3 regions of the Caldisalinibacter kiritimatiensis genome follow, and region 3 is predicted to be linked to each of the others. Evidence: riboswitches for the same ligand, from Rfam matches in the RefSeq annotation. Region 3 holds a riboswitch; each other region holds the start of a gene.
The links. A riboswitch is a leader RNA that binds a small molecule or an ion and turns the genes downstream of it on or off. The one in region 3 is predicted to bind cobalamin.
Positions count from the first base shown of each region.

Region 1 (13,408 bases), on a different contig from region 3:
TAGAAGATATGGAGAATATTTAGATTGGTGGACACAGGTAAAAGGGTCATTAGTTAACTGGTATGATATATTGACTATAAGGGATTTAGATACTGGTATAACTTTTAAAGTGAAAGTAACTGGTGGCTCACATCATGCGGATGTAGAACCATTAACAGTCAAGGATGCTCAAGCATTAAAAAAGGCTTGGGGTGGAACATATAGCTGGATAAGAAGAGCTGTAGTTGTTTATACAAAAGGAAGAGCTATTGCAGCTTCTATGAACGGAATGCCTCATGCTGGAGTTGATAATAAGCCTTCTAGAGTTTGGGTTAATTGGAGAAGTGGAGGCTATGGAGCAGGAACTAATTATGATACAGTTAAAGGAAATGGATTCGATGGGCATGTGTGCTTACATTTTAAAAACAGTAGAACCCATTCATCTAACAGAATAGATGAAGGTCATCAGACTCAAGTAAAAAGAGCAGCTGGGCTTATTAAATAAGCAGCCTAGCTGCTTTTTTATTGTATAACAAAGTATTTAAACCAACAGCTAATAGCTAGTAGTCAATAGCCAAAAATCGGTTTTGCCGATTTTTATTCAATCTTAACTGATAGTTTGATACAATTATATTATAAAAATTATAGATAGGAGAATTTCATGTATAAGCAAATATATATTAAGTTAAGTCAAATAGAGGGTATAGGAAGAAAATCCATGTTATTATTCAGAGGTTACATAAAAGACAATAATATAAAAATGAACACTTTAGATAATACAGATATTATAGAGGTTTATAGAAATATAAAAAGTATTGATAAACGAATAAAAGTTCCAACAATCGATGAGTTAAAAGTAGCAGATGAGAAATCGAATAAGATTATTGATGACTGTATTAAAAATAAAATTAAAATAACTACTATTGAAGATAAGAATTATCCCAATGAATTTAGAGAGATAGATGCGCCACCAATATTATATTATTCAAGGGGTAATCACAACTTACTATTACATGATAAAAAAATAGCCATTATAGGAACTAGATATCCTACCAATAGAGGAAAAAAGTATGCGTATGACATTGCACAATATTTTACCAACAGAGATTATGTTATAGTCAGCGGACTTGCCAATGGATGTGACACATATGGACATAGAGGCTGTGTAGAAAACAATGGAAAGACAATAGTAACTCTTCCAAGTGATGTATTAAATATATATCCTAAAGAAAATATGCAACTAGCAGAGAAGATAATAGAGAATGATGGTTGCATTATATCGGAATACCCAGTTAAAACACAGATAAAAGGTTATCAGTTTATAGAAAGAGATAGATTACAGGCTGCTCTTTCTAAAGTAGTTATAGTTATTGAAACTGATGTAGATAGTGGGACAATGCATACAGTTAAATTTACAAGGAAATATAAAAAGAGGCTTGCTTGTTTAACCTTTCCGAAGTCATTAGAAAAGTATAAAGTAGTTCAAGGCAATAAAATACTTTTAAAGAATAAAAATGTTATAAAAATATCTAATTTTTCAGATTTAAAAGATATAGAAGAGGTATATGAATAGCTAAGTAGCTCGTACTTTAATGTGAGCTACTATTTTTGTATTATTATTTATCATCATTTACATTTCTTGTACCCAGCACCTAAAAGCTACTTAAGTGGCTTCTTTAGGAAAAAACAGTATTCGTCACATTAAATTGCCATATAATTTAAAAAAAATTAATACATGTCGAAATTTGTTGACTATAAAGGGATTATTAAAATAAAATTAGAGAGTGCATATTTTAAAAAAGATTTAGGTCAGTATGCTGGATATGGGAACGTTTGCCAATGAAAGAGGGGAGGTAATATAAACAAACATTTAATTTACTTAACATTAAAAATACTAAAGAAAAAGAGGTGAATAAAAATATGGAGGCAAAAGTTAAGGTTACAAATGTAAATGCTAAAAATCAAGGAAATTCTCTGAAAAAAGAGATAGGACTATTTGATGCGATAACTGTAGTAGTAGGTGTAGTAATAGGTTCTGGAATTTTTTTTAAAGCATCTTCAGTTTTCAGTAATGCAGGAACTCCTTTATTTGGAATATTAGCATGGATAGCTGGCGGACTTATAACTATGGCATCAGCACTCACGATAGCAGAAATTGCTACTGCTATTCCTAAGACTGGTGGAGTTTTTGTATACCTTAAAGAGTTATATGGTGAGAAATGGGCATTTTTATTTGGTTGGGTACAAACTATGATATATGTACCAGGTGCAGCTGCAGCTCTTGCTATAATTACAGCTACTCAAGCAACATATTTTGTGCCTATGACTGAAATACAGCAAAAGATATTAGCAGTTGTATTATTATTTACAATTATGATAGGTAATGTGCTGTCTACAAAAGTTGGAAGTAAAATACAATCTATTTCAACAGTAGGAAAATTATTACCTATATTTATAATTATTTTCTACGGTTTATTTAAAGGTACAGCTCATAGTATGTCAAGTACAGCAGTGGGTTCAGCTACAGTTACAGGTTTTGGAGCTGCAATACTTGGAACTCTATGGGCATATGACGGTTGGGTAGGAGTAGGAAATATAGCTGGAGAGCTTAAAAATCCTAGAAAAGACTTACCTAAAGCAATTGTAATTGGACTATTAACTATAATTACTGTTTACGTCTTAATTAACCTAGCAATAATAAATGTAATTCCAGTTCAAGAAGTTATAGCATCTCAATCACCTGCATCTGATGCAGCTATTGTATTGTTTGGTAGTACAGGAGCAAGTTTAGTATCAGCAGGTATTTTAATATCAGTTTTCGGAGCTTTAAACGGATATTTATTAACAGGTGTTAGAATTCCATTCGCTATGGCACAGGATGGATTGCTTCCCTTCTCAAAGCAAATAGGTAAAGTAGATGAGAGATTCAATACTCCTCTTAATGCATTCATGTTAGAAGTGTTACTTGCATGTATATATGTATTTACAGGTTCTTTTGAAACGTTGACTACATTAGTAATGTTTGTACTTTGGATTTTCTTTACTATGACAGTTGCTGGTATATTTATATTAAGAACTAAATATAAGCACATCGAAAGACCTTATAAAGTGCCACTTTATCCTATAGTTCCATTGATAGGTATATGTGGAGGAGCATACATCCTAATTAATACTTTATTTACAGATACGACAAATGCACTTATAGGTATAGCGATGACTCTAGTAGGTTTACCTGTTTATATATACATTAAGAAAAAAAGTCAATAAATCAAGTGAAATCCAATGATAAGGTGGGGAAAATTTAAATTCCTCGCCTTATATAATATATTTTAACACATAATTTTTTATTAGAACTATAATAAGTTATGTTATTATATTGGTTGGAAATAAATCACAAACTATTTTAGAAAATTTAAAATGTAAAGAAAAGTTAAAAAACTAAACATTGACTTATCTAGTTAATTAATTTAAAATTTAATTAATAAAACTTAATATGGTGCTTTATGGTATTCTTGATTTAAATTTAAATCAAGAATTTAAAAGGGAAGTTTGGTGAAAATCCAACACGGTCCCGCCACTGTGATGGGGAGTAAATCTATATGTGCCACTGTTTCAAAATAGAAATGGGAAGGTATAGGTTTACTATGACCCTAAGTCAGGAGACCTGCCATAAAGAACAACACCGATATAACTCACGAGGATGGGGAGGTGTTACGGATAAGCGTAGTGACGCTTAATATGCGTTTGTTTTTGTGCTTATTTGTATACAACACCCTTAAGTTCCTCCAAGGGTGTTTTTTGTTTGCTAATTTAAAGGAGGCTTAATAACTATGAATTTTAATTATACTCAATTTATTACTAATCCATTTGTACTGATTTTTTTATCAGTTATTTCAGGATTAATTATTGGAAGGATAAAGATAAAAAATTTTAAACTAGGGAATTCAGGAGGATTATTTACAGGCTTATTTATAGGATGGGTTGTTTATAAAAAATATATTCTTCCTTATGAACATACTGAAAATGTACCTTTATATGTTAAAAAAATATTATTAAATGGGATGATACCAAGAGAGTTATTCCTTTTTACATTGATATGCTTTATAGCATCAGTTGGGTTACTAGCGTCTAAAGACATCGGTAAAGTTATAAAGAAATATGGATTAAAATTTGTTTTACTTGGATTTATTATTACTTTTACTGGTGCAGCAACTTGCTATATAATGAGTAGGTTTGGTGGAGATACAAACATTTATGCCATTGCAGGAACATATGTAGGTGCTTTAACGAGTTCTCCAGGCTTAGCAGCAGCACTTGAATCAGTATCTAGTTTTGGAAAGGAAACAGAGGCAATGGTTGGACTTGGTTATGCAGTAGGCTATATTCCAGGGGTTAGTGTAGTGATTTTTGCTATGAGGATTTTCCCCATGATTTTTAATATTGATATAGAAAAAGAAAAAGAGTTTTTTAAGCAGATAATGAAAAACGATGAAGAACAGTCAATTTCAGAATATAATCGTTTTGATGTATTATCATTTATTTTAGTGTGTTTAGTTGGTTTTCTAATAGGACAAATTGAAGTTTATATGGGAAATACAATTGGTTACTTTAGTTTAGGATCTACAGGTGGTGTGCTAATATCAGCTTTAATTCTAGGACATATTGGAGAGATTGGCTTTATGAACTTTAGAATGAGTCCTAAAACTCTAGGTGCTATAAGAGAGCTAACCCTTTCAATATTTCTTGCTATTGTGGGATTGAGATATGGATACTCGACTATAACCTCCATAAAAGGCGAAGGAGTTTATTTATTAATAATTGCACTTACATGTGCTAATGTATCAATATTAATAGGATTTGCAATAGGCAGATATTTATTTAAAATAAATTGGATTATGCTTGCAGGTGTTCTTTGTGGAGGAATGACTAGTACACCTGGATTAGGAGCGGCAATTGATTCAGTAAATAGCGATGATGTAGCTGCAGGATATGCTGCTACCTATCCATTTGCATTATTTGGAATGATTATCTTTATTCTATTTTTACTGAGGTTATCTGTTTAAATTTAATATAAAGCATTATTTAATTTGACATGTACATTATAAAGGAGCTGTAAGAGGAAAAAATTCAAACGGAGGGGGTTAATTTGAAAAAACTTATAAAAGACTACATTATTATAACTTTGGGGGTTGTTATAGTAGCGTTAGGACTTTCATTTTTTTTAGTACCTGCAGATTTAGCAGTTGGAGGGGTAACAGGACTTGCAATGGTTATTAATAATGTTTTTCCTCAAATACCTATTGGAGCGTTTATGTTTATTCTAAATTTAATACTATTTATTGTAGGTTTTATTTTAATAGGCTTTCAATTTGGAGCTAAGACAATATATGCTAGCTTTGCATTGTCAGGAGCTATATGGTCAATAGAAGGTATAGTACATATTCAGGAACCTTTAGTAAATGATATGTTTTTGAATTTAACCTTTGGGATACTTATTCAGGGAATAGGAATGGCAATAGTTTTTTATCAAAATGCATCAACTGGTGGAACTGATATTGTAGCTAAGATATTAAATAAATTCTTTGCAATTGATATTGGAAAGGCACTATTACTTGCTGATTTTGTTGTAACTTTTTTAGCAGGAATTACATTTGGGTTAGAACTTGGGTTATATGCACTACTTGGAGTTATTATTAATGCATTTGTTATAGATTACGTTATTGAAGGTCTAAATATGAAAATTAATGTTTCTATAATTACTTCTTACCCGCAGGAAATAAAGGAATATATAAACAAAGATTTAAATCGGGGAGCTACTATATATAAAGCCGAAGGTTCATATACCAAAGAGGATAGAACTGTAATAACTACAGTGCTAAATAAAAAAGAGTTTATTAAACTAAAAAAATATATTAGGAATAAGGACAATAGTGCTTTTGTTACAGTTTCAAATGTTAGAGAAGTATTAGGGAAAGGTTTTAGTTTAACTTAATGATATTTTACTAAGATAGGAGTTGGTTTATTGGCTAAAAACATAATGTTGCAGGGTACAGCATCATCAGTGGGAAAAAGTGTGTTAACTGCTGCCTTATGTAGAATTTTAAATAGTGAAGGTTTAAAGGTTACACCATTTAAGTCACAAAATATGGCGTTAAATTCCTTTGTTACATTTGATGGAAAGGAAATAGGAAGAGCGCAGGCGGTTCAAGCTGAAGCTGCAAGGATACAGCCGAGAGTAGAAATGAATCCAGTATTACTAAAACCTACAAGTGACATAGGAAGTCAAGTCATAATTAATGGAGTAGTTTATAAAAACATGAAGGCATCAGAGTATTATCAAGAAAAGGATTCTATTAAGAAAATTATTCTAGATTCATATAACAAGCTGGACTTAGAGTTTGACGCGATCGTTATAGAAGGAGCAGGAAGTTCAGCTGAAATTAATTTAAGACATAATGACATAGTTAATATGGGTTTAGCAGAAATGGTGAATTCTCCAGTTATTTTAGTTGGTGATATTGACAAAGGAGGGGTATTTGCATCAATTTATGGAACTATCATGCTTTTATCAGAAGAGGATAGGGATAGGATAAAGGGATTTATAATTAATAAGTTTAGAGGAGATATTGAAATATTAAATCCAGGAATTAAGAAAATTGAAGAGTTGGTTAAAAAGCCATGTTTAGGAGTAGTACCATATATAGAAATTAATATCGATGATGAAGACAGTGTAACAACTAGATTTCACAATTCAAGTGATGGGGAAATAATTATTGGAGTAATAAAGACACCTTATATATCTAATTTTTCAGATTTTACTCCATTGGAATTAGAAAAAGGGGTTAGTGTCAAGTACGTCTATAATAAACAGCAATTTGAAGATGTAGATTTGATAATTTTACCAGGAAGTAAAAATACAATAAACGATTTAAGACATATTTTAGACAATGAATTAGATAAAGAAATATATAAGAAGCATAAACAAGGTATACCCATTATAGGAATATGCGGTGGATATCAGATGCTAGGACTAGAGATTAAGGACCCTTATTGTGTAGAGTCTAGTATTGAAAGAATAAATGGACTAGGCTTACTTGATATAAAAACCACTATGCTAAAAAAGAAGAGTACAAGACAAGTGAATGGAAAAACACTTAATTATCTTAAAGAATTTAACATACGAGAAAATGAACAAGTAACTGGATATGAAATACACATGGGAGATACAAATATTGTTGGCACCAGCAAACCAGTAATTGAATTAAAAGATGGTAGGTTAGATGGAGCTGTTAATGAAGATGGAAACGTGCTTGGAACCTATTTACATGGTGTTTTTGACAACGATAGCTTTAGAAGAAATATTATTAGCATGTTAAGAAAGAAAAAGAATTCAAAAAATTACAACTGTTTACAAAATTATAAGGATTTCAAGGAAAGAGAATATGATAAATTGGCTGATGCTGTTAGAAAAAATGTAAATATAGAAGCTATAAAAAAGATAATGGGGTTATAGATATGGATTGGATTAAAATATTACTAATAGCAATCATTTTTGACATTATAATAGGTGACCCTCCTAATTGGCCACATCCCATTCGATATATAGGAAGTGTTATTAAGGTATATGAAAAAGCTATTAGAAAACAAAAGTGGTTTAATCTAAAAGTTGGAGGCTTTTTTTTAACTGCATTAACATTGATTACAGTAGTTTTTATAGTAACTTTATTATCGGAAGTAACTAAAATTATTCACCCGGTGTTTAATAGTATTGTTTCAATATATTTTACATATACAGCATTAGCGACTAAATGTCTTCATGTGGAAGCTAAAAAAGTTTATACAGCAGTTAAATCAGATGATATAAAGCTTAGTAGAAAAATGCTTTCATATATAGTAGGACGTGAAACTACCAATTTAAACTATCAAGAGATAATTAGAGGGGCGGTAGAAACTGTAGCAGAAAATACAATAGATGGAGTATTAGCTCCAATGTTCTATTTTATAGTCGGTGTATATATAGGTTATCCAGTTCATATGATTATTCTTTATAAAACTATCAACACTTTAGATTCTATGGTTGGATATATTCAAGAATCATACAAGGATATAGGTTACGCATCTGCTAAGTTAGATGATATAGCAAACTTTATACCAGCTAGAGTTGGAAGTATTTTAATGCTTTTATCAGGCTTTATATTTAGATATAACGTTATAAATGGAGCTAAGATTCTAATTAGAGATAGAAGAAATCATAAAAGTCCTAACTGTGGATACCCTGAGTCAGTTGTTGCCGGATTACTTGATGTCCAATTAGGGGGAAGTAATACATATTTCGGACAAATACTTTATAAACCGACTATTGGTGATAAAAACAAAAAGTTAACAGCAATAAATATTGTGGATTCTATCAAAATTATGTATGGAGCACAATGTATTTTTATACTTTTAATATTATTAATGATTTTCATATAGAAAGGGGGTGATAGGTTTGAATAAACACGGGGGATACTTTGGTGAAAAAACAGATACAGTAATAGACTTTAGTGTTAATGTAAATCCACTTGGAGTACCCAAAAAATTAATTCACCACCTAAGTGATAGATTCGTAGAACTAGTAAGATATCCTGAAATAGATGGAGGGAAAGGGAAAAGTTTAATTGCTGAGTATGAGAATATTAATGAGCAAGAAATTATTATAGGAAATGGAGCAACAGAACTTATATATTTGTTTACAAGGGCTATGAGACCTAAAAAAGCTTTGATAATACAACCAACCTTTACTGAATATGAAAGAGCTTTAAAACTGGTTGATTGCAAAGTACATAATATTTTAACTAACCCTGAAAATAGATTTAATATTAATTTGAATAGATTATTATCAAAAATCGAAGAGATAAAACCAGATTTAATTGTACTATGTAATCCCAATAATCCAACGGGAACATTTACCCATATAGAGGAATTTAAGATAGTGTTAGATAAGCTTAAGGAAATAAATGCTTGTTTGTTTCTTGATGAGTCATTTATTGATTTTTCTAATGGGAGTTCTTATATATCATTAATAAATGAATATCAAATTTTTATTATAAGGTCTATGACAAAGATATTTGCAATTCCAGGACTTAGACTAGGTTATGGTGTAGGGAATAAAGAGCTTATATTCAGGTTGAATAAGATAAAAGAGCCTTGGACAATTAATAGTTTTGCATTAAATTCAATACCTATATTGCTAAAAGACTATGAATATTTAGAACAAACGAAAAAATGGTATACAAAAGAGAAACAATATCTATTTAACGAGTTAAAAGCCACAGAAAATATATATGTATATAAAAGTGAAGCTAACTATTTTCTATGTAAGCTGTTAAAGGGTAGTGCTACAAAGATGAAAGAAGATTTATTAAATGAAAATATTTATATTAGAACTTGTGAGGACTTTTATGGGTTAAATCATACATATATCCGTGTTGCAGTTAGAAGTCATCATGAAAATGTTAAATTGATAAAAATTTTGAACAATTATGTTCAAAACTAAACAAAAATAAAAGGAGGAGCAAATATGAAACGTAATGTAAAAATTTTATCATTATTATTAGTGTTTTTAGTTGCTTTTTCAACAATATCATTTGCTTCATCAGTAAACTTGAGTTTAGATGGTCAAGATAAGGAAATAATAACAGAGCTTAAAAATGGAAGAACGTATGTTGAAGAGAACAGTTTAGAACAATTTGGTCTTGAAGCTTTTAAAACAGGTGATACAGCAATAGTTAAGAATGAAGAGGTAGAAATCAAGTTTACTTTAAATTCTAATGATGTAACAGTTAATGGAGTACCATTAACTTTAGATGCAACATCTTACGTAAAAGAGGAGAAAATATATCTTCCTTTAAGGTTTATACTAGAAACAGTAGGATACGAAATAAGATGGGATGGAGAAAATCAAAAAGTTATTGCAGAAAAAATAGATGAAATTAGTTATCCTATAACTTTCACAGATGGTGATAATAAATATACTGTTGACAGAGAACCTGAATCAATAGTGTCATTAGCTCCAAGTGTTACTGAAACTTTATTCGCAATAGGAGCAGGAGATAGAATAAAGGGAAGGACTCAATATTGTAATTACCCAGAAGAAGCATTATCTATAAAAGAAGTTGGTAATATGACAGACCCTAATATAGAAACAGTTATTGGATTACAACCAGATATGGTTATAGCTGCAACTCACTATAAAGAGGAGGTATTAAATAAATTTAAACAAGCAGGAATATCAATAGTAGCACAATCTTCACCTAATTCTATTGATGAAATGTATCAATACATTATAGACTTAGGTTTAATAGTAAATAAAAAGTATGAAGCAAGGGCATTAGTTTCGAGTCTGAAAGCTAAGGTAGAGAGAACAAAAGAAGTTACAAAGTATATACCAAACAATCAAAGACCAGCAGCTTACTATGTAGTAGGAACAGGTCAGTGGGGGGAATATAGTGCAGGTAGAGATACCTTTATTTCAGAGTTTATTTCTATTGCAGGAGGAATAAACGTAGCTGATGATGTAACTGGATGGAAGTATAGCTTAGAAAAGTTAATTCAGCATGACCCAGAAATTATGTTTGGACCAGAGTTTGCGTATGACACGATGAAAACAGGAGAAAATTATAAAGCATTAACAGCTATTCAGGAGGAGAATTTTGTAATAGTAAATCCTGATATATTCAGTAGACCTTCACCAAGGGCAGTAAATGAAGGATTAAAACTATTATTAGAAATATTTCATGAAAACAAGATTGAAGAATTAAACTTCTAAAGTGGTGTGTAAAATGTCATATATTAATAATAGAAGATTACATAAAGTATATATCAGTTTATTAATAATAGTATTAATAGCATTAGTTTTAATATCTACGTCATTAGGTACAGTAAATATTCCTGTTTCTAATGTGGCCAAAATATTGTTAAGTAAGATAAAGCTAATAGGAGAAGAAGTAGATATAAGCGATATAAAAAAATCAGATGTATTTATTATACTTAATCTAAGACTTCCTAGGATAATACTAGCAGGCTTGGTAGGAGCGATTCTATCCTTAGTAGGTGCATCCTACCAAGCTATTTTCAAAAACCCAATGGCTGAACCCTATGTTATGGGGGTATCATCTGGAGCAGCTTTTGGAGCTACTATTGGAATAATCTTAAGATTAAATACAGGATACTGGGGATTTGGTTTTGTTTCTATCCTTGCTTTTGCTGGAGCTTTGGTGACAACTATTATAGTCTATAATCTAGCCAGAAATGGAAATAGGATATCGACAACATCGATTTTGCTTGCTGGTATAGTTATGAGCTCCTTATTATCGTCTATAATTTCATTAATGATGATATTTAATCATGATGAATTAGGCAATATTATTTCTTGGACATTGGGAAGTTTTAATGGAGCCAATTGGAAACAGATAATAGTAATATTAATTCCTTCAATAATAGGATTAATAGTATTAACATCCTTATCTAGAGAAATGAACGCTATAGTTGTAGGGGAAGAGGATGCACAAAACATTGGAATCAATGTAGAACGTACTAAGAAACTAATCCTTGTGGTTTCATCTTTTCTTGCAGCTTGTGCAGTATCAGTAAGTGGTATTATTGGGTTTGTAGGGTTGATTGTACCACATTTATTTAGATTAATATTTGGTGCAGACCATAGAATATTATTACCTGTTACATTAGTAGGAGGAGCAATTTTTCTAGTAACTTGCGATACAATAGCAAGAACAGCTTTAGAAGGAGCAGAAATACCAGTTGGTATAATAACTTCTATATTTGGAGGCCCATTCTTCTTGTATTTATTAAAGAAGAGCAAAAGTAAAAAATTGGTATAGCGGGGTATATATATGAAAAATTCAGTTCAAATAAAGGAATTAGAGTTTAGCTATGACAGAGCAATTGAAGTACTAGATTACATAGACTTTAGTATTCCTAAAGGTAGCTTTGTAAGTGTTCTGGGACCAAATGGTAGTGGTAAAACTACATTACTTAAAAATATTTGTAATTTGTTAAAGCCTAATAAAGGAAATGTACTAATTGATAATAAGGACGTTAGAACAATAAAATATAAGGAATTAGCTAAAAAAATGGCTGTAGTACATCAAGGAAATGACATAAGATTTAATTTTTCTGTATTTGACATTGTATTAATGGGAAGGTTTCCATATTTAAAGAAATTTCAACAAGAGCAAAAGGTAGATATCGAAGTTGCTAAAAAAGCAATGAAGAACACCTCAACTTGGCATTTAAAAGAAAAAAACATAAATGAAATAAGTGGAGGAGAAAAACAAAGAGTTATGATTGCTCGGGCATTGACACAACAGCCTGAAATATTACTTTTAGACGAGCCTATTTCACATTTAGATATTAAACACCAAATTAGCATATTAAATTTATGTAAGAAACTAAATACAGAAAAGAGCTTAACTATATTGACAACTTTACATGACATTAATTTAGCTAGTAGATATAGTGATTATATAGTTCTTCTTCATGAAGGCAAGGTCAAAATAGTGGATACGCCAGAAAAAGTAATAACGAAGGAAATAATAAAGGAAGTATATGGAGTAGATGTAGAATTGATTAAACTGTCTGAAGATAGTAGACCATATATAATTCCAAAAGAAGTATTTTAAAAGTTCAGTAAAAGCCACTTTATTTACACATAGGTGAATAGAGTGGCTTTTATATTTCTCAAAAAACATATGTACAAACATTAAAATTTAATTTATAATTGTTCAGTAACCTTTTTTAATATATTACAAATAGATGCCAAAATAAGGAGTAGTATAGCATGAGAGAAAGATTATTTGATGCTAAGGAATATATATTAGATAATGGAATACAGCTTGTTACAATAAAAAAGGAAACAAAGCTTGCATCTATTCATATAGGTTTAAAAGTTGGTTCATTGTATGAAGATATGGATGAAAAGGGTATTAGTCATTTTATAGAGCATATGTTGTTTAAAGGTACTGAAAAAAGAGATAACGCACAGGTTAATCAAGATTTAGAGGAAAGAGCAGGCTCATATAATGCCTATACAGATTATACAAGTACTGTATATTCAATTACTTCTTTATCTGATGAATTAGAATCATCTATAGAAGTTTTGTATGATATTATAATCAATTCAACATTTCCAGAAGAAGAGGTTGAAAAGGAAAAAGGAGTAATATTAGCAGAAATAAGAAGTAGCGTTGATGATATAGAGCAATATAGTATAAATAAAGCCCATGAATATGCCTTTAAAAAAAGCCCCCTTAGACATGATATATTAGGTGAAGTTAGTACAGTAAAAAGTTTTACTCGGGGGCAGTTAGTAGAATTTTATCACTCATACTATGTACCAAATAGATGTGTAATTAGCGTTGTATCTCCGTATGCC
Region 1 is NZ_ARZA01000125.1:19,364-32,771, reverse strand. It holds gene L21TH_RS13760 (peptidoglycan-binding domain-containing protein) at 1-484, shown strand, start outside; gene L21TH_RS06000 (DNA-processing protein DprA) at 641-1,552, shown strand; gene L21TH_RS05995 (APC family permease) at 1,900-3,246, shown strand; cobalamin riboswitch at 3,467-3,665, shown strand; gene L21TH_RS05990 (aspartate-alanine antiporter-like transporter) at 3,810-5,042, shown strand; gene L21TH_RS05985 (YitT family protein) at 5,126-5,971, shown strand; gene L21TH_RS05980 (cobyric acid synthase) at 6,002-7,492, shown strand; gene cbiB (adenosylcobinamide-phosphate synthase CbiB) at 7,495-8,451, shown strand; gene L21TH_RS05970 (pyridoxal phosphate-dependent aminotransferase) at 8,468-9,514, shown strand; gene L21TH_RS13755 (helical backbone metal receptor) at 9,539-10,786, shown strand; gene L21TH_RS05960 (FecCD family ABC transporter permease) at 10,800-11,855, shown strand; gene L21TH_RS05955 (ABC transporter ATP-binding protein) at 11,868-12,656, shown strand; gene L21TH_RS05950 (M16 family metallopeptidase) at 12,815-13,408, shown strand, end outside.
Region 1: another riboswitch for cobalamin. It lies ahead of L21TH_RS05990 (aspartate-alanine antiporter-like transporter); the one in region 3 lies ahead of L21TH_RS10280 (ABC transporter substrate-binding protein).

Region 2 (6,764 bases), on a different contig from region 3:
AATACAATTACAGTCAAAGTTATGTAATAAATATACATTAAATTTAGAATAATATGAAAATATATTTTGACAAAAGAAAGGTTTTATATTATACATATAGAGGGTATAAGTATAAAGTGGCGTATGCTAATAAACTAAAGAATAGGAGGATGTATAATGAATTTAATAATAGCTTGTGCAACAGATAACGGAGAAGAATTTGTTAATAGACACTTTGGAGATGCTAATTTTTATGACATTTACAGTGTTTCAAAAGAAGGTTGGGAGTATATTAAGAGGGTTACAAATACAACAGAAGAAGAAGAGCACGAAGATGAAGTACATGGAGACCCTAAAAAAGCAAAGGGGATATCACAAATACTAAAAAAACATGATGTACAAGTCTTAGTATCAAGACAATTTGGACTAAATATCACAAGAGTAAAGAAAAAATTTGTTCCAGTAGTTATTAGAGCTAAAGATGTAGAAGAAGGACTTAAATTAGTAAAAGATCATTTGGATATCATAGTAGAAGAGTATAATAAAGTAGAAGAAAGACAACATATTATTTTAAAAAACAGGAGTGAACTGGATGAAAAAGTTTGTTGAGTTAAATGATATAAAACAGTTTATACAGAAGAATACGTTAAGCCTATTATATGTTTCATCAGATAAATGTAGTGTATGTCAAGACGTTAAGCCTAAGCTTGAGAAGCTTTTAGAAGACTATCCACAAATACATAGTGGTTATACTAAAATTGAAGAGGCTCCTGAAGTTTCAGGCCAATTTACGGTATTTACAGCTCCTACTATTATCTTATTTGTAGAAGGTAAAGAAGTATTAAGAGAATCACGTTTTATTCAATTTCATAAACTAGAAGAAGGATTAAGTAGATGGTATAGAGAACTTGTATAATTAGTAGTAATAAGTTAAACTGGCATCAATATAATAGTTTGACATCTAAGTTTGTATTAAATATAATTGAACTAATAAAATACAGCTTAATATGCTTTAAGGTTCTTTCATTATGAAAGCTAAGAGGGAAAGAGGTGAGAATCCTCTACAGCCCCCGCTACTGTGTGTAGGGATGAAATCTTTCATAAACCACTATCTAGCTTTTATATAGATGGGAAGGGGAAGAGAGTAATATGATCTACGAGTCAGGATACCTGCCTTAAAGTAAGTAACTAATACTTCGGAGGGAAGTATGTGGTAGTAATTTGAGACGCATAGATTACCTCTATGTGTCTTTTGTTTTTGTTATGATTTTATCAATCTGAAGGATTAAAATAATTAAAAGAAGGTGAGAATATGGAAGATATTATTTTAATCACTGGTGGAGCAAGGAGTGGCAAGAGCAGATTTGCTGAAAATATGGCAAAAGAATCTAATAAAAGAGTGTTATATATAGCAACAGCTATTTCCTGCGATAAAGATATGAAGGATAGAATATTAAAGCATAAGCAATCTAGACCTAAGGATTGGAAAGTATTAGAAAAATATAAGGAGTTTGATGAGATTAAGGATTTAGATGGGTTTAAGCAGTGGGATGTAATATTATTAGATTGTATTACGCTTATGGTATCAAATTTACTTCTTGAAAGTGGATTAGACTTTGATACTTGCAATATGTTAGAAGTGGATAATGTTGAAGAATATATTTTAAATGAAATAGATAAATTATTAAATGTTGTTAAAAGTGAAGGAAAAAGATTGATATTAGTGACCAATGAAGTAGGGATGGGATTAGTTCCATCTTATAGACTAGGAAATATATTCAGGGATATAGCAGGACGAGTAAATCAGTATCTTGCACAAAGGGCTTCAGAAGTTTATTTCACTGTTTCAGGAATACCTATGAAGATAAAGTGAGGGTTCTTATGAAAAGTTTACTGTTAATGCTTACATTTTTCACTAGATTACCAATTAAATATCCCTTTGAATATAAAGAAGAGGATTTCATAAAAGGTGTTAACTTTGTATCTTTAATAGGCTTAACTATAGGTGTTTTATTATGGATTATATCCTTTAGTAGTATTTATCTTAAGAAGCCCATTACTGTTTTACTTATATGGTTATTTTATCTTTGGATAACAGGAGGACTTCATATAGATGGACTTGCGGATTCCTTTGATGGGCTTTTTAGTAATAGAGATAAAGAAAGAATTCTTGAAATAATGAAGGACAGTAGGATAGGTACTTTTGGTGTACTAGCTATTATTTTTACTTTAATTTTTAATTTAGTTATTAGTTATTATTTGGATTACAAAACATTTATTATTATGCCGGTTATAGGTAGAAGCTGTGCAGTTATTGCATGCTCTATTAGTGATTATGCTAGAAAAGAAAGGGGAATGGGAAAAGGCTTTATAGAAAACTGTGAAATTAAAGAAGTTTTTTTTAACTTAGTTATTACTGGAATAGTGGCTTTATTTGTTTTTAATAACTATATATTTATTTTAGGGATTTTACTAACTTTTATTATTATACTCCTTTTAACTAATAAAATAAAAAGCAAAATAGGTGGTATGACAGGGGATACGGTCGGTGCTATTATTGAAGTATCTCAATCAATATTTATTTTTTCCATCTATTTAATTAAGGAGTTGATGATTTGAAATTTATTATTGTAAGGCATGGAGAAACAAAGGCTAATGTTAACGGTATATATAGTGGATGGACAGATTTTCCTCTTACCGAAAGAGGTTTTAAACAAATAAAAAGGATAAAAAAATATTTAAAGGATAAAAGGATTGATAAAGTATATTCAAGTCCTCTTAAAAGAGCACTAATTACTTCAAAAGAAATAACAAAGGGGAATAAATTAAAAGTTAATGAAACAGAGAAATTAAAAGAGATAAATTTTGGAATATTTGATGGTAAAATGCTTGATGAAATAGTTAAAGTACATTCTACTGAGTGGAAAGAATGGACTAATAACTATATAAATTACAGGATACCTAGTGGAGAGAGTTTACAGGATTTACACAACAGAGTTGTAAATTTTATTAATGAAATAATAACTAAAGAGAAAGAGACAGTTTTATTAATTACCCACGGTGGAGTAATGAGAGTAATTATTGCATATCTATTGGGATTAGATATTAAAGATACATGGCATTTTAAAACTTCTCCAGGGTGTCTTGTTGAAATAGAATATGAAGATGGGTATAGTGTTTTAACTCAACTCATAAATTTTTAAAAACAGATGGAGGGATAATATGAATTCAAATGTGTTAAATGTAAAAAGTAGTACCTTAAAGCTTACATACTCTGCAATGTTAATAGGTCTTTCTTTTATAGGCTCATTAATTAAAGTGCAAGGAAGTATTGCCTTTGATTCAATGCCAGGATATTTTGCTGCACTTTTACTAGGGCCTGTTTATGGTGGAATTGTTGCTGGGATTGGACATTTGCTTACAGCTTTAACTAGTGGTTTTCCCTTAACGCTACCAATGCATTTAATAGTTGGTTTAGAAATGGCTTCCTTTGGATTTGTTTTTGGCTGGATGTATAGAAAAATTAATACTTATATAGCCGCTATTGTTGCAATAATATTAAATGGTGCTGTAGCTGCTTTAATAGCTATACCTATTTCACAAATTTTAGGACTTCCATTAAGTGGATGGTCATTATTTTATGCTATTATAGCACCATTAACTATTACATCTACAGCCAATGTAGTTTTAGCGTTTTTAGTATATGGATTTCTTAAGAAACGATTTAATTAGAAGGTGTAGTATATGAATGTAAAGAAGTTTAGGGACTTGACTTTTATTTCAATTAACGAAAATCAATATATAGTTATTTCTTGTGATTCAAGTGGTGGAATAGGCAATAAAGAAAAAGATATTGTCAAAGTTTCTCCAGAAAAGTTAGGATATTATACTACCAATGTAGCATTGAGAGAACTTTTAGCTATTAAAGCTAGGCCTATAACTATAGTAAATACCTTATCGGTAGAAATGAATAATACAGGGAAGAAGATAATAGAAGGGATAAAAAGAGCTATTGAGCCTCTTGAATACTTTGAAGATATTATCATCACAGGTAGTACTGAAGAAAACTTTCCTGTATGTCAAACGGGAATGGGAATAACAGTAGTTGGTATTATTGATAAAACACAATGGAAGCAACCAAAAACTACTAAAGGTTCTTTGGCAGTAGTTGTTGGTATTCCCAAAGTAGGAGAAGAAGTAGTACATGACAAAGAAAAAGAAACATTGACATTAGAAGTACTTTTACAGTTATGTAAAGAAACATATATTCAAGAAATTTTACCAGTAGGGTCAAAAGGAATACTATATGAATTAAGCGAAATAGCTAGAACTAATAATTTACTTTATGGAATAAATGAAGATATTACTCTCGATTTAAACAAATCAGCAGGACCAGCAACTTGTGCTATAGTTACTGTTGAACAAAAATATTATCATAACTTGAAAAAGAAATGTTCTATACCTATAAATATAATTGGAAAGTTTGTGTAAATGTCAGTTAGTGACAGGGACTTATTTCTCTGTCTTTTTTATTTTGTTCCAATAACAGGACATCTAAGCATTTGTATGTTGTATATATTTTTATGCATATATAAAGCTAGTCTAATATCAAGTACTAATTCTGCTGTACACTTTATAACTAAGTAAAAGAGTACAAGTGTAACAACAATATTTACACTGAATATAATAAATAGAAAAAGATATAATAGTGTGAATTGCAATTTTATATTTGAATGGAGGGATAAAATGAGTAAGGTAAAAATAAGCTTACGTGATTTAGAACCAAAATCTAAAGATGAGGTAGATATAGAGGATAAAAAGGTCACTGATAAAGACAACACTATTAAGGAGGAAATGACTGAACAGGTTGATATAGATAATGAAAATATTGAGGAAACAGAAGAAATTACACATTCTGTTGAAAATGAACAAGTAGATTCTGACGAAAAGCTTACAGATAATACTAAAAAAGATGAGTACAAAAATAATTCAGAGGACAATTTATCTAAAAATATAAATGAAGGAATAGTAATTAAAGTGAAGAAAGACCATAAGCGTAAGATTATACATCATGTTTAAAATTGTATATTAAAAATTACTATGGGAAATGTTTAAAGTTTATATAAGGATAAGAATGTAAAGAGGTATAATATTATTCAGGGGGAGTGAGGCAGAGGATAAACTCCTCCTGATAATATTTTTATAAATAGAATACAATTAGATAAATTGTAGAAATAAAAATAGAGATTATCATTATAGGGAAACCTATTTTCAAGAAATTAACAAAACTTATATTGTGCTCTGTTTTTTCTAGCATACCAGCTACAATAACATTTGCTGATGCTCCTACAAGGCTTCCATTTCCACCTAGACAAGCACCTAAAGCTAGTGCCCACCAAAGAGGTGTTATATCCATAGTAGACATTGTACCTATACTTTTAATAAGAGGTATCATTGTTGCTACAAATGGTATATTATCAATGAATGCAGAAGCCAATGCAGATACCCATACAATTATAATAGCAGTTAAAAATAGATTGCCTTTAGTAAGATTAATTATTTCTTCGGCAATATTTTCTATAATTCCAACCTTTTCTAATGAACCTACTAAAATAAATAAACCTGCGAAAAAGAAGATGGTTGTCCATTCAATTTCCAATAAAACTTCCTCAGGATTAATATTACTTAGGACTAATAATAATGCCGCACCAACTATAGCAACTGTTGCTGATTCTAAACCTATGAATTGATGTGTAATAAAACCTAACATAGTCAGTCCAAGAACGAATAAACTCTTTTTCAGTAAGTTTTTATCTTTTATTGATTTAGACTCATCGAATTCCATAATCCTTTTCTTTAGTTTCTCATCTACAGTTAACTGCTTCCTATATACAAATTTTAAGATAAAAGTAGTAATAATAAATATAATAATAACTACAGGTGAAAGATTTATTACAAAATCCATGAAACCTAATTTTGTTGAACTACCTATCATAATATTTGGGGGATCACCTATAAGAGTGGCGGTACCTCCGATGTTGGCAAACAGAATTTCTGGAATTAAGAAAGGTATTGGATTGATTTTGAGAGTGTCAGTTATAACAAGTGTGACTGGCACTATTAATAGAACTGTAGTAACATTATCTAATAATGCAGAGGATATGGCAGTGATTATTGAAAATGCTAGTATTATTCTCCAAGGTTCTCCTTCTGCTAATTTTGCTGCCTTTATTGCTAGATATTGAAATACCCCAGTTTTTTTGGTGATGTTTACAATTACCATCATACCTATTAAAAGTCCAATAGTATTGAAATCTACTGATTCGAATGCATACTCTTGACTAACTATTTTTAAAGCTAGTACAATAGATGCACCAAAGAGTGCAATAGTTGTTCTGTTAAGTTTTTCAGAAACTATTAATACATAAGTAAGAATAAATATAATAGCTGTAATTAATACTTGTGTGTTTTGAAACATAACAACATCTCCTTGCTAAATATTATATTATTTTAGGCGCACAAAAATATTCTATTACTTTTTGTATAAATAGCAAACATAATCTAAGGCAAAAAAAAACCACTATAGGGCAAATACAATAATATATTCAAATTATTGTTTATATACATAGCTAGACTATTTTTTTTAGATTATAGGAAATAATAACTAATATATACTTACAATACTAAGAATAAGATTGACTTCGTCGATTCATAGTTAATAGTTTTAAGTCTAGTCTTTATTAAATAGTAGAATAGGGACTATAAATAATAAAGACTCGGTTCCC
Region 2 is NZ_ARZA01000177.1:123-6,886, forward strand. It holds gene L21TH_RS07815 (NifB/NifX family molybdenum-iron cluster-binding protein) at 157-588, shown strand; gene L21TH_RS07820 (thioredoxin family protein) at 572-895, shown strand; cobalamin riboswitch at 978-1,171, shown strand; gene cobU (bifunctional adenosylcobinamide kinase/adenosylcobinamide-phosphate guanylyltransferase) at 1,292-1,852, shown strand; gene cobS (adenosylcobinamide-GDP ribazoletransferase) at 1,861-2,598, shown strand; gene cobC (alpha-ribazole phosphatase) at 2,595-3,182, shown strand; gene L21TH_RS07840 (ECF transporter S component) at 3,202-3,711, shown strand; gene L21TH_RS07845 (AIR synthase related protein) at 3,724-4,470, shown strand; gene L21TH_RS07850 (hypothetical protein) at 4,726-5,058, shown strand; gene L21TH_RS07855 (ArsB/NhaD family transporter) at 5,180-6,457, opposite strand.
Region 2: another riboswitch for cobalamin. It lies ahead of cobU (bifunctional adenosylcobinamide kinase/adenosylcobinamide-phosphate guanylyltransferase); the one in region 3 lies ahead of L21TH_RS10280 (ABC transporter substrate-binding protein).

Region 3 (13,408 bases):
ATTGGAAAATTTTAACTTACAGATACCTCATAATGAAATAACATGCATAATCGGTCCGTCGGGTAGTGGAAAGTCAACTATTTTAAATCTTTTATCAGAACTTTTAATTCCTGATTCAGGAGAAATTTTAAATTTAAATGATAAAATTGTAAGTTATGTATTTCAAAGTCCAAGACTTTTACCGTGGAAAACAGTAAAAGATAATATGAAATTTGTTTTAGATAATAAAATAGAGAAGAATAAATTAGATGAATATATTGATGGTTGGCTTGATGCTGTAGAATTGCTAGATTATAAAGAATACTATCCAAATCAGATGAGCGGTGGTATGAAGCAAAGGTTAGCTTTAGCAAGAGGGTTTGCAGTTCCAGGGAATTTGCTTCTTATGGATGAGCCATTTAAAGGATTAGATGCACCACTAAGATTTAAAATGGTAGAATTAATAAAGAAGCTTTGGGAGAAACAAAAAAAGACAATAGTATTTGTTACACATGATATTCAGGAGGCTCTTTTATTAGGACATAGTATAATAGCACTAGGTAAAAAACCTGTTAAGATTATTGAAAATCTAACGATAGATATTCCACTTAATGAGAGAAAAATAGGTTGTGTAAGATTGGCTAAGCTAGAAGGCTATTTGTTTGATTTAGTAGAAGAAGGAAGCTTGTACAAAAGACATAACAAAATGAATAAACATTGTTGCTTTGAAAATAAAAGCTTTTTAAATATCGGTTCTCATTATAGAAAATCGTCTATGACTTAAAAGTTTATAGACGATTTTTATGATTTTAATATAAAAGTGATATTATTTAATTAATAAGAATTTAAAATAATGTGTATTAGAGGTGACATCATGATAATTGGTTCCTGTGAGATAGAATTATTAATATATGAAGCAAATTCATTGAAGGAAAAAAGACATGTAATAAAGAGTATAATAGCAAGGATACAGTCTAGATATAATGTATCTATTTGTGAAGTAGATTTACATGATACTTGGAGAAAGTCAGTTATAGGATTTGCATGTGTTTCTAATAGCACATCTCATGCTAATAGTATGATATCAAAGGTATTAAAATATATTGAAAATGATAGTAGAGTAGAGATTATTAGTCATCATATAGAAATATTATAGTTATTCATGAAATTAAGTGGGTATAATAGGAATGTAAATTTAATTTCCACCCATAAACTATGAAAGGCTGAATTATATGAAAAAAATATTGAATAAAAAAGAAATTAATAAAGTGTTACAAATACTAAATGACCTTTATCCAGAGGCTAAATCAGAACTCAATTACACAAATGCCTTTGAACTATTGATAGCTACAATATTGGCGGCACAATGTACAGATAAAAGAGTAAATATAATTACTAAGGATTTATTTGAAAAGTATAAAAAGCCTGAGGATTATCTTGAATTAACACAAGAAGAATTAGGGGAATTAATAAAAAGTTGTGGATTTTATAGAAATAAGAGTAGGAATATATTAAAAACATGCGAAATACTAGTTAATGAATATAACGGTAAGGTACCACAAACTAGAGAAGAACTTATGAAGCTACCAGGAGTAGGACGAAAAACAGCTAATGTGGTTATAAGTAATGCGTTTGGCAAAGATGCAATTGCAGTAGATACCCACGTGTTTAGAGTATCAAATAGAATAGGGTTAGCTGATAGTGATAGCGTAGATGATACAGAAAAAGATTTAATGACTAATATACAGAAAAACTTATGGTCTAAAGCTCATCACTGGCTTATATTCCACGGAAGAAGAATATGCAAAGCAAGAAAACCAAAATGTGAAATTTGCCCTTTAACAAAGTATTGTTTATATTATAAGGAATTAAGAGATAAAAACGCATAAAAGAGCGTACAAAAAGACGTAAAAGTAAATGAAATAAAAGACGTAATAGAAGATGAAAAATAAAACCTGTCCTCTGTGACTAAAAGCGGCTTTTGTCGCTTTTAAAATATTTTTTTGTCATAAAAAGAGGAAAATAGACTGTTTATAGAGAATAGATAAAGTTGAGAATAAGATAAGGGGTGTTATTAATGGTACCCAATGTAGTAACAAATTTAGATAATGAACAATTAGTTTTTGCTCTTGACATAGGAACAAGAACAGTTATTGGAATAGTAGGAAAATATGAAAATGAAGTTTTTAAGATACTAGCGTGTGAAATAGAAGAACATGACAAAAGAAATATGTACGATGGACAGATTCACGATATTAATGGAGTAGTACAAATAGTAAAAAGAGTAAAAGAAAGGTTAGAAGAAAAATTAAATATGGAGTTAGACAAAGTTGCCATAGCAGCAGCTGGTAGAGCTTTAAGGACAGAGAGAGTTAGATTAGATAGAGAAATAGATTCTACAAGGGAAATTGATAGAAAGCTTGTTGAAAGTTTAGAGATGGAGGCTATACAAAAGGCTCAACAAGTTTTAGATGAGAGTACTAATATAGAATCAAAATATTATTGTGTTGGTTACACCGTAGTAAACTATTATCTTGATAATAATTTTATAGAGAATCCTGAAGGGCATAGAGGAAGTAAACTTGGCGTTGATTTACTTGCTACATTTTTACCTCATATAGTAGTAGATAGCCTATATACTGTTATGAGTAGAGTGGGATTAGAAGTTATAAATATGACATTAGAGCCTATTGCAGCTATTAATGTTGCTATTAAGAAAAATTTAAGGCTTTTAAATTTAGCATTGATAGACATAGGAGCTGGTACTTCTGATATTGCTATAACAAAGGATGGAACTATTGTGGCATATGCAATGGCATCTGTAGCTGGAGATGAAATTACAGAAGCTATTGCAAAAACTTATTTGTTAGATTTTGATTCGGCTGAAAAACTAAAAATTAGTCTTAATAAACAACAGAATCATAAGTTTCACGATGTAGTAGGCATTGAACATAACTTAACAACAGAAGAAATACTAAATAGTATACAGGAAAATATTAAAAAACTGGCTAAGGAAATATCAGATAGTATATTAAAATATAATGAAAAAGCACCTAGTGCAATTTTTCTTATAGGTGGAGGAGGACAAATACCACGACTATCAGAATATATAGCAGAATATCTTGAACTACCAAAAGAAAGAGTTGTTGTAAGAAGTAGTGATATAATCGAAAAAATTGACGATATACCAGAAGAGTTGAATGGTCCCCATGCTATTACTCCAATAGGAATAGGAGTTACAGCAGTAAAAGATATGTATAAGGACTTTCTAGAAGTAACAGTAAATGGACAAAAAATTAAGTTGTTTAACTCTAAAGACATTAAGGTATCAGATGCATTAGTGTTAGTAGGGTATAATCCTAGAAATCTAATACCTAAAAGGGGAGAAGACTTTATATACTTTGTAAATGAGCAAAAACTGAGAATAAGAGGAGAAATAGGTAAACCATCAGAGATATATGTAAATAATCAGATATCAAATTTAGAGCAAAAACTTAAAAATGGAGATATTGTACAGGTAAAAGAGGCAACGGTTGGTAAGAAACCAAATCCTAGACTATTTGACTGTATAAATATGAAAGAATATATTACATTTAATGGTGAAAAAGTATATTTGATTAAACAAGTGAAAGTGAATGGAGATGTAGTTAGTGAAAATATACCTATAAAAGAATATGATAAAATACAAGTCAATAAAATTAAAACAGTTAGTGAAGTTTTCGATGCTTTAAATATAAACCCAGATAGTTATATGATATATAAAAATGAAGAGCTAATATATAAAGATGAAATCACAGCAAAAGAAATTAATGACTATAAGGAAAATACAAAATCAGCTGAGAATAATAGTTTAACTAAGACCATTAGACTTAATATTAACGGTGAAGATAAAGTAATAGAGCATAATGAGGACAAATTTCTATTTATTAAGATATTTGACTATTTAGATTTTGACCTGTCTAAACCAAAGGGAATGTTATATTTAAAAGTTAATGGTGCAAAAGCAGAATATACACAAGTTCTTAAGGATGGAGACAAAATAGAAATATATTGGAAAAAGGATAGGAAGTTTAGTTAACTATATAAATCTAATATCATTAGATAAACTAAATCTAATGATATTAGATTTAGTTTTTTGTCTCTTTGATAGCTTGTTATTAGTCATATATTTCATATATTATAAAGTTTTTTAATAAAAATATAATGATAAATATTAATGAATGGGATAAAGCTATCAAAGGGAGGAAAGCTATGAAAACAATAAAGATATTAATAATAGCAGTCATTGTAATATTGATTATAGCTATTATTAGTATTTATTTTATTTTAAATAGTACTACTATATATAATGGTGTTAAGATTGAAGAAGTTGATTTGAAAGGTTATAATAGACAAGAAGCACTGGAAAAGATACAAGCTTTAAAACAAAAAGAATTGGAAAACAAACAATTAAAATTAACTTATAAGGATTATTATTATGATGCTAGATATGTAGATTTAGGTATTACTTATGATTACTATGAAGCTGTTAATAAAGCTTATCAAATAGGTAGACAGGGAAGTATTATTGATAGATTAAAAGAGATATACTATACTAGAATTTATGGTAAAGAAATAAAAATGACCGTAAAATATGATCGGGATAAATTATATAAATTGGTTAACAAAATATCTAAAGATTTGAATCAAGAGAGTAAAAATGCAACCATAAGTTTTAACAAAGGTAAATTTAAAATACAACCTGAAGTTATGGGAAGAAAGGTAAAGATTGACCTTTTAGAGAAAAGAATTAAAGATAGTATACTTTTATCAAGTGAAGTAGAAATTCCAATACAGGAAACAAAGCCAAGGCTAACTAAGGAAAATTTAAGTAAGATAAAAGATAAACTTGGAGAATATACTACTTCTTTCTATGGTAGCAGTCAGGGGAGAGTTCATAATATCCAACTGTCCTCTCAAGCTATAGACGGAATAGTGTTATTGCCAGGGGAATTATTTTCATTTAATGAAACTACAGGAGCGAGAAGTAAAAGCGATGGATATAGAACAGCTAAAGTTATAATCAATGGAAAGTTTGTTGATGCAATAGGCGGAGGAGTATGTCAAGTTTCAACAACATTATATAATGCAGTGTTATTATCAGATTTGGAGATTGTAGAGAGATATCATCATTCAATACCATCAACTTATGTGCCCAAAGGCAGAGACGCTACAGTAGTTTATGGATATCTTGATTTGAAATTTAAAAATAATAAAAAATATCCTGTTTATATTCATACAGAAACAGCTAATAGGAAACTTTTAATATCGATATATGGAAAGAAAGATGATAAAAATAAAAAGATAGATATAAAATCAGTAATTACTGAGAAAATATCACCAGACCAGGAGATAAAAGAGGATGCTAATTTAAAACCAGGAGAAAAAGTTATTGTGCAGAAAGGAAGATATGGTTATAAGGTTAAAACCTATAAATCGACTATAAAGGATGGTAAAGTAGTAGAAACTGAACTAGTTTCATATGATTTGTATAAGCCTAAAAAGCAAATTATAAAAACAGGACCTAAAGAAGAAAATTTAGAAAATGAAGAAGTAAATATTGAGTGATATAGAGTTGAATTTATTACGATGGATGAAATAGCAAGGAGGCTAAAAATGAGCAAATTATATGATAAAAAAGTAGAATGTCCAATTTGTGGCAATGAATTTACTACGAAAAAAGTTTTAAGTTCTAAATTAAGAGTAGAAAAAAGGGATACTGATTTTATGACATACTATAAAACTGAAAACCCTATTAAGTATGATGTATTTGTATGTTCAGAGTGTGGGTATTCAGCTATGGAAAAGAACTTTAACAAGATAAGGCCTGAATGGAAAGAAATTATTAAAGATAAGATTACAACAAGATGGAAGAAAAGAGATTATTCTGGTGTAAGAAGCACAGAACAAGCAATAGAGTGTTACAAATTAGCTCTGTATTGTGGTGAGTTATTAGGGCTAAGTAGTTATCATATAGCTAATATATGCTTAAGATTAACATGGTTATATAGAATCCTTGAAAGTGAAGAAGAAACAAAGTTTATGAGATTTTCATTAGAAAAGTATAAAGATTTCTATTATAACGGAACCTTTACTCAGGATACTAGTAATGATGCTACTATTGCTTATTTAATAGGGGAATTACATAGAAGATTAGGTGAATATCAAGAGGCTATTACTTGGTTTTCAAATGCTATATCAAGTCCTCAAATAAAAAATAATTTGAGGTTAGAGAAAATGACAAGGGAACAATGGAGAGTGGCTAAAGAAAGTGCTAAAAAGAGCTAGTTTAATATTAACAGTAACATCCACTTCTTCATAAAATGATATATATAATTTTATGGGAAGTGGATTATTTATGTTCTTTTTGCGTAGGTATTATATAAGAAAGAATAATAAACCTATCGTGTTCATACCAGGTCTTTTTGGCTCACTGGGGGATGCAATAATTCCTGGTACAGGTGAATTTGATTTTGGATTAGCAGAATATGCTTATAGACCTATCATGGATAATTTTAAGTATATGGGCTATGAGGAAAATAAGAACCTATTTGTTGCATATTATGATTGGACTAAACCTAATTTATATAGTGCTAAAAAATATTTAATACCTGTGATAAAAAAAGCTAAAGAAATAACAGGAGCGAGAAAAGTTGATATAGTTTGTCACAGCATGGGAGGAATTGTTGCTAGAGCTTATGTCCAAAGTAACTTTTATGCATACGATGTAGATAAATTGGTAATGTTAGGAACACCAAATAGTGGCTCAGTTGAAGCGTACTATTTTTGGGCAGGAGGACATTTACCTAATGAAAATTTAAGAGGTAATTTTTTTTACAGGCTAATAAGGGAAAGTTTTCTGTGGATTTTTAAGATTATATATAAGAAAAGAAATGACTTAGAACTATTAAGAGATTTATTTCCTTCTATACAGGAATTATTACCAACTTCCGATTACGGAGATTATTTGTTTTATCAAATTAAAAATAAACACAAAGAATTTATTCCAATAAGAAACATGAATATAGAAAATAAATTTTTAAATAAATTGAATAGAAACCAAAGAATAATTTATAAAAGAAGAATTAAACTTTATGAAATAGCAGGAGTAGGTGTAGATACTGAAAAATATATATGTGTTCAAAAGCATAACAAATATAGGAAGCTTTGGTCAGATGGTATGCCTTTATATTCTGTAAAAACAAGTGCAGGGGATGGTACTGTTACATTGTATAGTGCAAGTAGTTTATACGGTATCAAGAAATATATATATTCAGACCACGTAGATATGTTAAAGGATTCAAAGGAATTGTTAGCAAATATATTAAACAGGAGAATATTATATAAAGCAAAAGTAGCTAATTGTATACAAACAAAATATTTTTACAGTATCGTAGCAAAAAATGTAAATAACATCACTATTAATAAAGATAATAGAGAAAAGACAATATTAGAGGAAGCTATGAATAAAGACAAAGAAATTAGTATAAAACAAATAGGGCAAAATGATTATTGGATAATTATAAACCTAGCATTTAAGAAAAATATAAATTTAAGTTTTATTCCGATGATAGGAAAAGAAAGTGATATTGTTATATTTTTTAGTAATAGAAATGGTGAAATAAAAAAAATAAAAGAATTTACAACAAGTAATATATACAGTGTAAATTTATAAAATTAAATTAGATTGAATATAAACTATATATTTGTTATGATTTTATTATAATCTGAATTATTTAACAATTTTAGAATTTAATAATATGCTATTAGGTGTTTCGAAAGAAACTTAAAAGGGAAAGTGGTGAAAATCCACTACAGCCCCCGCTACTGTAAGTGAGGATGAAATCAACATATGCCACTGGAACTAAGTTCTGGGAAGGCGTTGAGAGTAATATGATTCACAAGTCAGTAGACCTGCCTGGTAGCTTAAATAACCTTCGGAGGGGAGGAATGTATATGAAGAGAATTAGACCCACCCTATACATAAGGCTAGGGTTTTTTTGTTACAAAGCAAATTATTAAATAACCTAATTGACTAACCACTAGAAGACGATATTATAATCAATCGACAAAAATGGGAGGTATAAAGATGAATACTAAGTCAAAGAAAGTTTTAGCATTATTAATGGTACTTATTTTAGGGACAACTCTCTTATCAGGTTGTATAAGAGCTAAAGAAGAATATATAGAAAATGAAAAAGATGAACAGAGTTCAGAGGTAGAAACTACGGATAGCCCTTATCCAATGGAAGTAGAAGATGATTTCGGTAACAAAGTAACAATTGATAAAAAACCTGAAAGAATAATTTCCTTAGCACCAAGTCATACAGAAATACTTTTTAAATTAGGATTAAGTGATTCAATAGTAGGAGTTACAAGTATATGTGATTATCCAAAAGAAGCTAAGACAAAAGAAATTGTTGGAGATTCAATGACAGTTGACGTGGAAAAAGTAATAGCATTAGAGCCTGATTTAGTATTACATTATGGTTCTGACAAAGAAAAAGAGTATATACAAAGACTTAGAGATGCAGAAATAAATGTATTAAGTTATCAACCAGAATCAATACAAGAAGTTATAGATTTAATTATTGAAATTGGTAGGATTACTCAAACACAAGTAGCAGCTACAAAAACTACTGTGGATATGATGAGTAAGATGGATTATATAGTACATACTGTAGAAGAAGTAGACAAACCTAAAGTATTTTATGAAGTATGGCATGACCCATTAATGACAGCTGGACCTGGTTCCTTTATAGATGAACTTATAACTTTAGCAGGTGGTGAAAATATAGCAAAGGATGCACAAGGGCTATATCCACAATTTGAATTAGAACAGTTAATAGAAAGAAATCCTGATGTGTATATATCCTCTGATAATGGAGGTCAAACAACAAAAGAGTCTATTATGTCAAGGGAAGGTTATGAAACATTAAGTGCAGTAAAGAACGATAGAGTTTATATATTAGATGCAAATATTATTTCAAGACCTGGACCTAGAATAGTTGATGGACTAGAGATGATAGCTAAAGCAATACATCCTGAATTATTTAAAAAGTAGGGGTTAATATGGAAATAAATAGACGACAAAGATGGAGTATCACTATAATAATATTGGTCGCATTGTTATTCTTTAGCATAGCTTTATTTTCAACTATAGGAAGTGCAGATATTAGTATTTTAGAAACATTAAAAATTGTAGGGTCAAGAATTCCTGTAGTGAAAGATACGATTGATTTAAAAGGAATACCTGATTCACATTTGACCATAATACTTAAAGTTAGGATACCAAGGATTTTACTTGGAGTATTAGTAGGAGCAGCTCTGTCAAGTGTCGGAGCTGCTTTTCAAGGAATATTTAAAAATCCAATGGCAGACCCTTATGTTATCGGTATATCATCAGGGGCAGCCCTTGGTGCTGCTATAGCTATAATAATTAAAAGTAAACTTTCTTTACTAGGGTTTTCTAGCGTTTCTATGGGAGCTTATATTGGAGCTATAGTATCAACATTTTTAGTATTTTTTATTTCAAGGGTAAAAAATAGAGTTCCAGTAACAACTTTATTGTTATCGGGAATAGCAGTAGGACAGTTTTTAACAGCAATAATGTCTTTTTTAATGGTTATTTACAGTAAAGATTTAACTAAGATAATATATTGGACACTAGGAAGTTTTGCAGGTAAGAGCTGGAATCAATTAATACCAGTTGCGTTGCCTATAATGATTTCTATAGTTGTTCTTAATTTTTTTGCTCGAGATTTAAATGTAATGCTCACAGGAGAAGAATCAGCTAAAAATATGGGAATTGAAGTTGAAAAAGTTAAGGTAATCATACTTTTCATTTGTGCTTTTACAACAGCAATGGCAGTGTCGGTCAGTGGTATTATAGGTTTCGTGGGATTAATAATACCCCATATAGTAAGGTTAATAGTTGGACCTGACCATAGAATATTAATACCTGCATCAGCACTAGTTGGAGGTATTTTTATGACATATGCCGATACTATAGCAAGAACTATAATATCACCTATTGAGATACCTGTGGGAATAATAACAGCATTATTTGGAGGACCATTTTTCATATATTTATTAAGAAAAAAGAAAAGGACTAGTTAATTTCAGGAGTTGAAAACATGGCAGAAACTATTAAGATAGAATCTTTAGATTTTGGTTATGGAGATAAATTAATACTTAAAGGTATAAATTTAGATATAGAGAAAGGTGATTTTGTAAGTATTATAGGACCTAATGGCTCGGGAAAATCAACATTACTAAAAAATATTACTTCAATACTAAAGCCTAACAGTGGTTCTGTAAAGATAGATGGGGTAGATGTGAAGAATTACAGACCTAAAGAATTAGCTAAGAAATTAGGTTTTGTTCCACAAGATACTAATATTGCATATGACTTTACTGTGTTTGATGTAGTGTTAATGGGCCGAAGTCCTTATTTGGGAAGATTTGAAAGAGAAAAACAAATAGATTATGAGATTACCACTAATGCATTAAAAGCAACTGATACTATTGGTTTTAGTGATAAAAGTATAAAAGAGATAAGTGGAGGAGAAAGACAGCGAGTAATAATTGCAAGAGCTTTAGCACAGCAGCCTGAAATACTCTTATTAGATGAACCAACGTCGCATTTAGATATAAATCATCAGATGGAGATTCTATATCTGCTACAGAAACTAAATAAAGAACAAAATATGACTATGGTAGTGGTGCTTCATGATATAGATTTAGCTGCGAGATTTAGCAATAAAATTGTATTATTAAAGGAAGGACAGATACTTAGTATTGGAACTCCTAATGAAGTTATAACAAAGGAAAATATGGAAGAAGCGTATAAAATTAAAATGGTTATAAACGAAAATCCATTTTCAAATAGTTTATTTGTTACACCGTTACCTCCAAAAAAAGATACAGTAGAAAAGAAAGAAAAAATACACGTAATATGTGGTGGAGGGTCAGGTGGAGATATAATCAGTAAATTAGATATGAATGGTTACAAAGTAAGTATGGGTGTTATAAACATAGGTGATTCAGATTGGGAATTAGGTAAGAGGTTATCATTAAAAATGATAGAAGAAATGCCCTTTTCTCCAATAAGTAAAAAAGCTTATGAAAAAAATACTAAAGTTGTAAAAGATGCTGATATTTTAGTATTAGCTAGTGTTCCTTATGGGAGAGGTAATATGCAAAATTTAGAGCTAGCATTTGAAGAATTACAATCAGGAAAAAAAGTATATTTAGTAGATAATTATAGTCAATATGATGAATATGACTATGTAGATGGAAAAGCAAAGGAATTAATAGTTATGATGAAAGAAAGAGGATTAAAGGTTGTAAAGTCAACAGAAGAATTACTAAATGTATTATAACCACAGCGTAACAGCTGTGGTTTTTCTGTATATATTAAACTTAATGGGTAATTAATATATAACATAGATAAATATGTTATAATTTACAATGTTGAAAAATTGAAAGAAAAGGGTGATGGAATTGAATTATAAGCTTATAGCAATAGACATGGATGGGACTTTGTTAAATAGTAACAAAGAGATTTCAGAGAGAAATAAAAAGGCACTCAAAGTGGCTACAGAAAAAGGAGTACAAGTAGTAATATCAACTGGTAGGATTTTCACATCAGCTAGATATTATGCTAAATTATTGGGGTTAATAACTCCTATCATTTCATGTAATGGAGCTTATGTGTGTGAATATCATAGAAAAAATGTATTATATGAGAATCCTATGGAAACAGTTGACTTTAAAGAAATAATTAAAACATTACAAGAAAATGACTTTTACTATCATTTTTACGATAATGAAAACTTTTATACAAGGGAATTAAACTATAGCTCTTCAAGTTATTATAATTGGAATAAAAAACAAAAACCAGGAGATAGAATCAACATTGAAATAATTGATAATCCAATGGAGTTAGTTGAAGAAAAGGAACTGAAGATTTACAAAATAGTAGCAGTAGATAAGGACAGAGAAAAGTTAGATTACATAAGAAAAGTTCTTAGCAAGAATAAAAATATTGAAATCGTAAGTTCATGGAGTGATAATATAGAAATAATGAACAAAGGGGTATCTAAAGGAAAGGCACTAGAGAAACTTTGTAAGATTTATAATATCAGCAAAGAACAAGTTATAGCAATAGGGGATAATTATAACGATATACCTATGTTAGAATTTGCAGGTACAGCAGTAGCTATGGGAAATGGAGAAGAAGATGCTAAAAAGATAGCAGACATTGTTACAGATACAAATGATAATGATGGAGTAGCTAAGGCTATAGAAGAACTTATATTTTAATGAAAAATATATAAATAACGACTCTAACATATTTGTTAGGGTCTTTTTTGTGGTTTGATTATGTAACCTATTAGAAAAAATGATAATAAAAGAAGGAATGTTAACTATTAAATATACAAAATAATACAATATATAAAAGAATAATTTTAATAATTGTAATTTAACTAAGGTTAGGGAAAACTTTTAACAATAGAAAGTTTGTGATAATATTTAAATATCTAATTTATTTATATGATTTAACTATTTTTTTATTTATAAATTAAAAGATTAACAACATTAGGGAAGGAGATTTAATATGAAAGAAGTTGTACAATCCGTAGATAGAGCCCTAACTATACTAGAGGTTTTGTCTGATTATGAAGCAGGTCTAGGGATTACTGAAATTAGTGAGAAGATTCAATTACATAAGAGTACTATACATAGATTATTATCAACTCTAATATATAAGGGGTATGTAGAACAGGATGAAAAGACAAGTAAGTATAAACTAACTTTAAAACTATTTGAATTAAGTAATAAAAATATTGAAAAAATAGACGTACTTTCTGTAGCAAAACCCTTTTTAAAAGAACTAGTTGAAAAAGCCAATGAAGCAGTTCATCTGGTAGTTTTAGATGGGACAGACATTGTATATATAGATAAAGTAGAATCTAAAAATACTATACGTATGCACTCAAAAATAGGTAAGAGAAGTCCCGTATATTGTACAGCTGTAGGAAAATCTATATTAGCGCATTTAACAGATAATGAGATAGTAAAAATATGGAATGATAGTATTATAAAAAAATTTACGGATTATACTATTACTGATTTAGAAACTTTAAAGAAAGAGTTAGAGTTAATTAAAGAAAGTGGATATGCTGTAGATAATGAGGAAAATGAACTAGGAGTGAGATGTGTAGGTGCTCCAATATTCGATTATAGAGGAGATGTATGTTCTGCTATAAGTGTTTCTGGTCCTACAATGAGAATTACTAAAGATAAAGTTGAAGAGTTAGGGAAATTAGTAATTGAATATAGCCAAAAGATTTCAGAGAAACTTGGTTACAAAATAAAGTAACCA
Region 3 is NZ_ARZA01000227.1:8,751-22,158, forward strand. It holds gene L21TH_RS10245 (ABC transporter ATP-binding protein) at 1-763, shown strand, start outside; gene L21TH_RS10250 (DUF503 domain-containing protein) at 854-1,135, shown strand; gene nth (endonuclease III) at 1,212-1,868, shown strand; gene L21TH_RS10260 (cell division FtsA domain-containing protein) at 2,057-4,057, shown strand; gene L21TH_RS10265 (VanW family protein) at 4,231-5,586, shown strand; gene L21TH_RS10270 (DUF2225 domain-containing protein) at 5,635-6,306, shown strand; gene L21TH_RS10275 (lipase family alpha/beta hydrolase) at 6,359-7,693, shown strand; cobalamin riboswitch at 7,770-7,954, shown strand; gene L21TH_RS10280 (ABC transporter substrate-binding protein) at 8,108-9,082, shown strand; gene L21TH_RS10285 (FecCD family ABC transporter permease) at 9,091-10,137, shown strand; gene L21TH_RS10290 (ABC transporter ATP-binding protein) at 10,155-11,402, shown strand; gene L21TH_RS10295 (Cof-type HAD-IIB family hydrolase) at 11,518-12,345, shown strand; gene L21TH_RS10300 (IclR family transcriptional regulator) at 12,641-13,405, shown strand.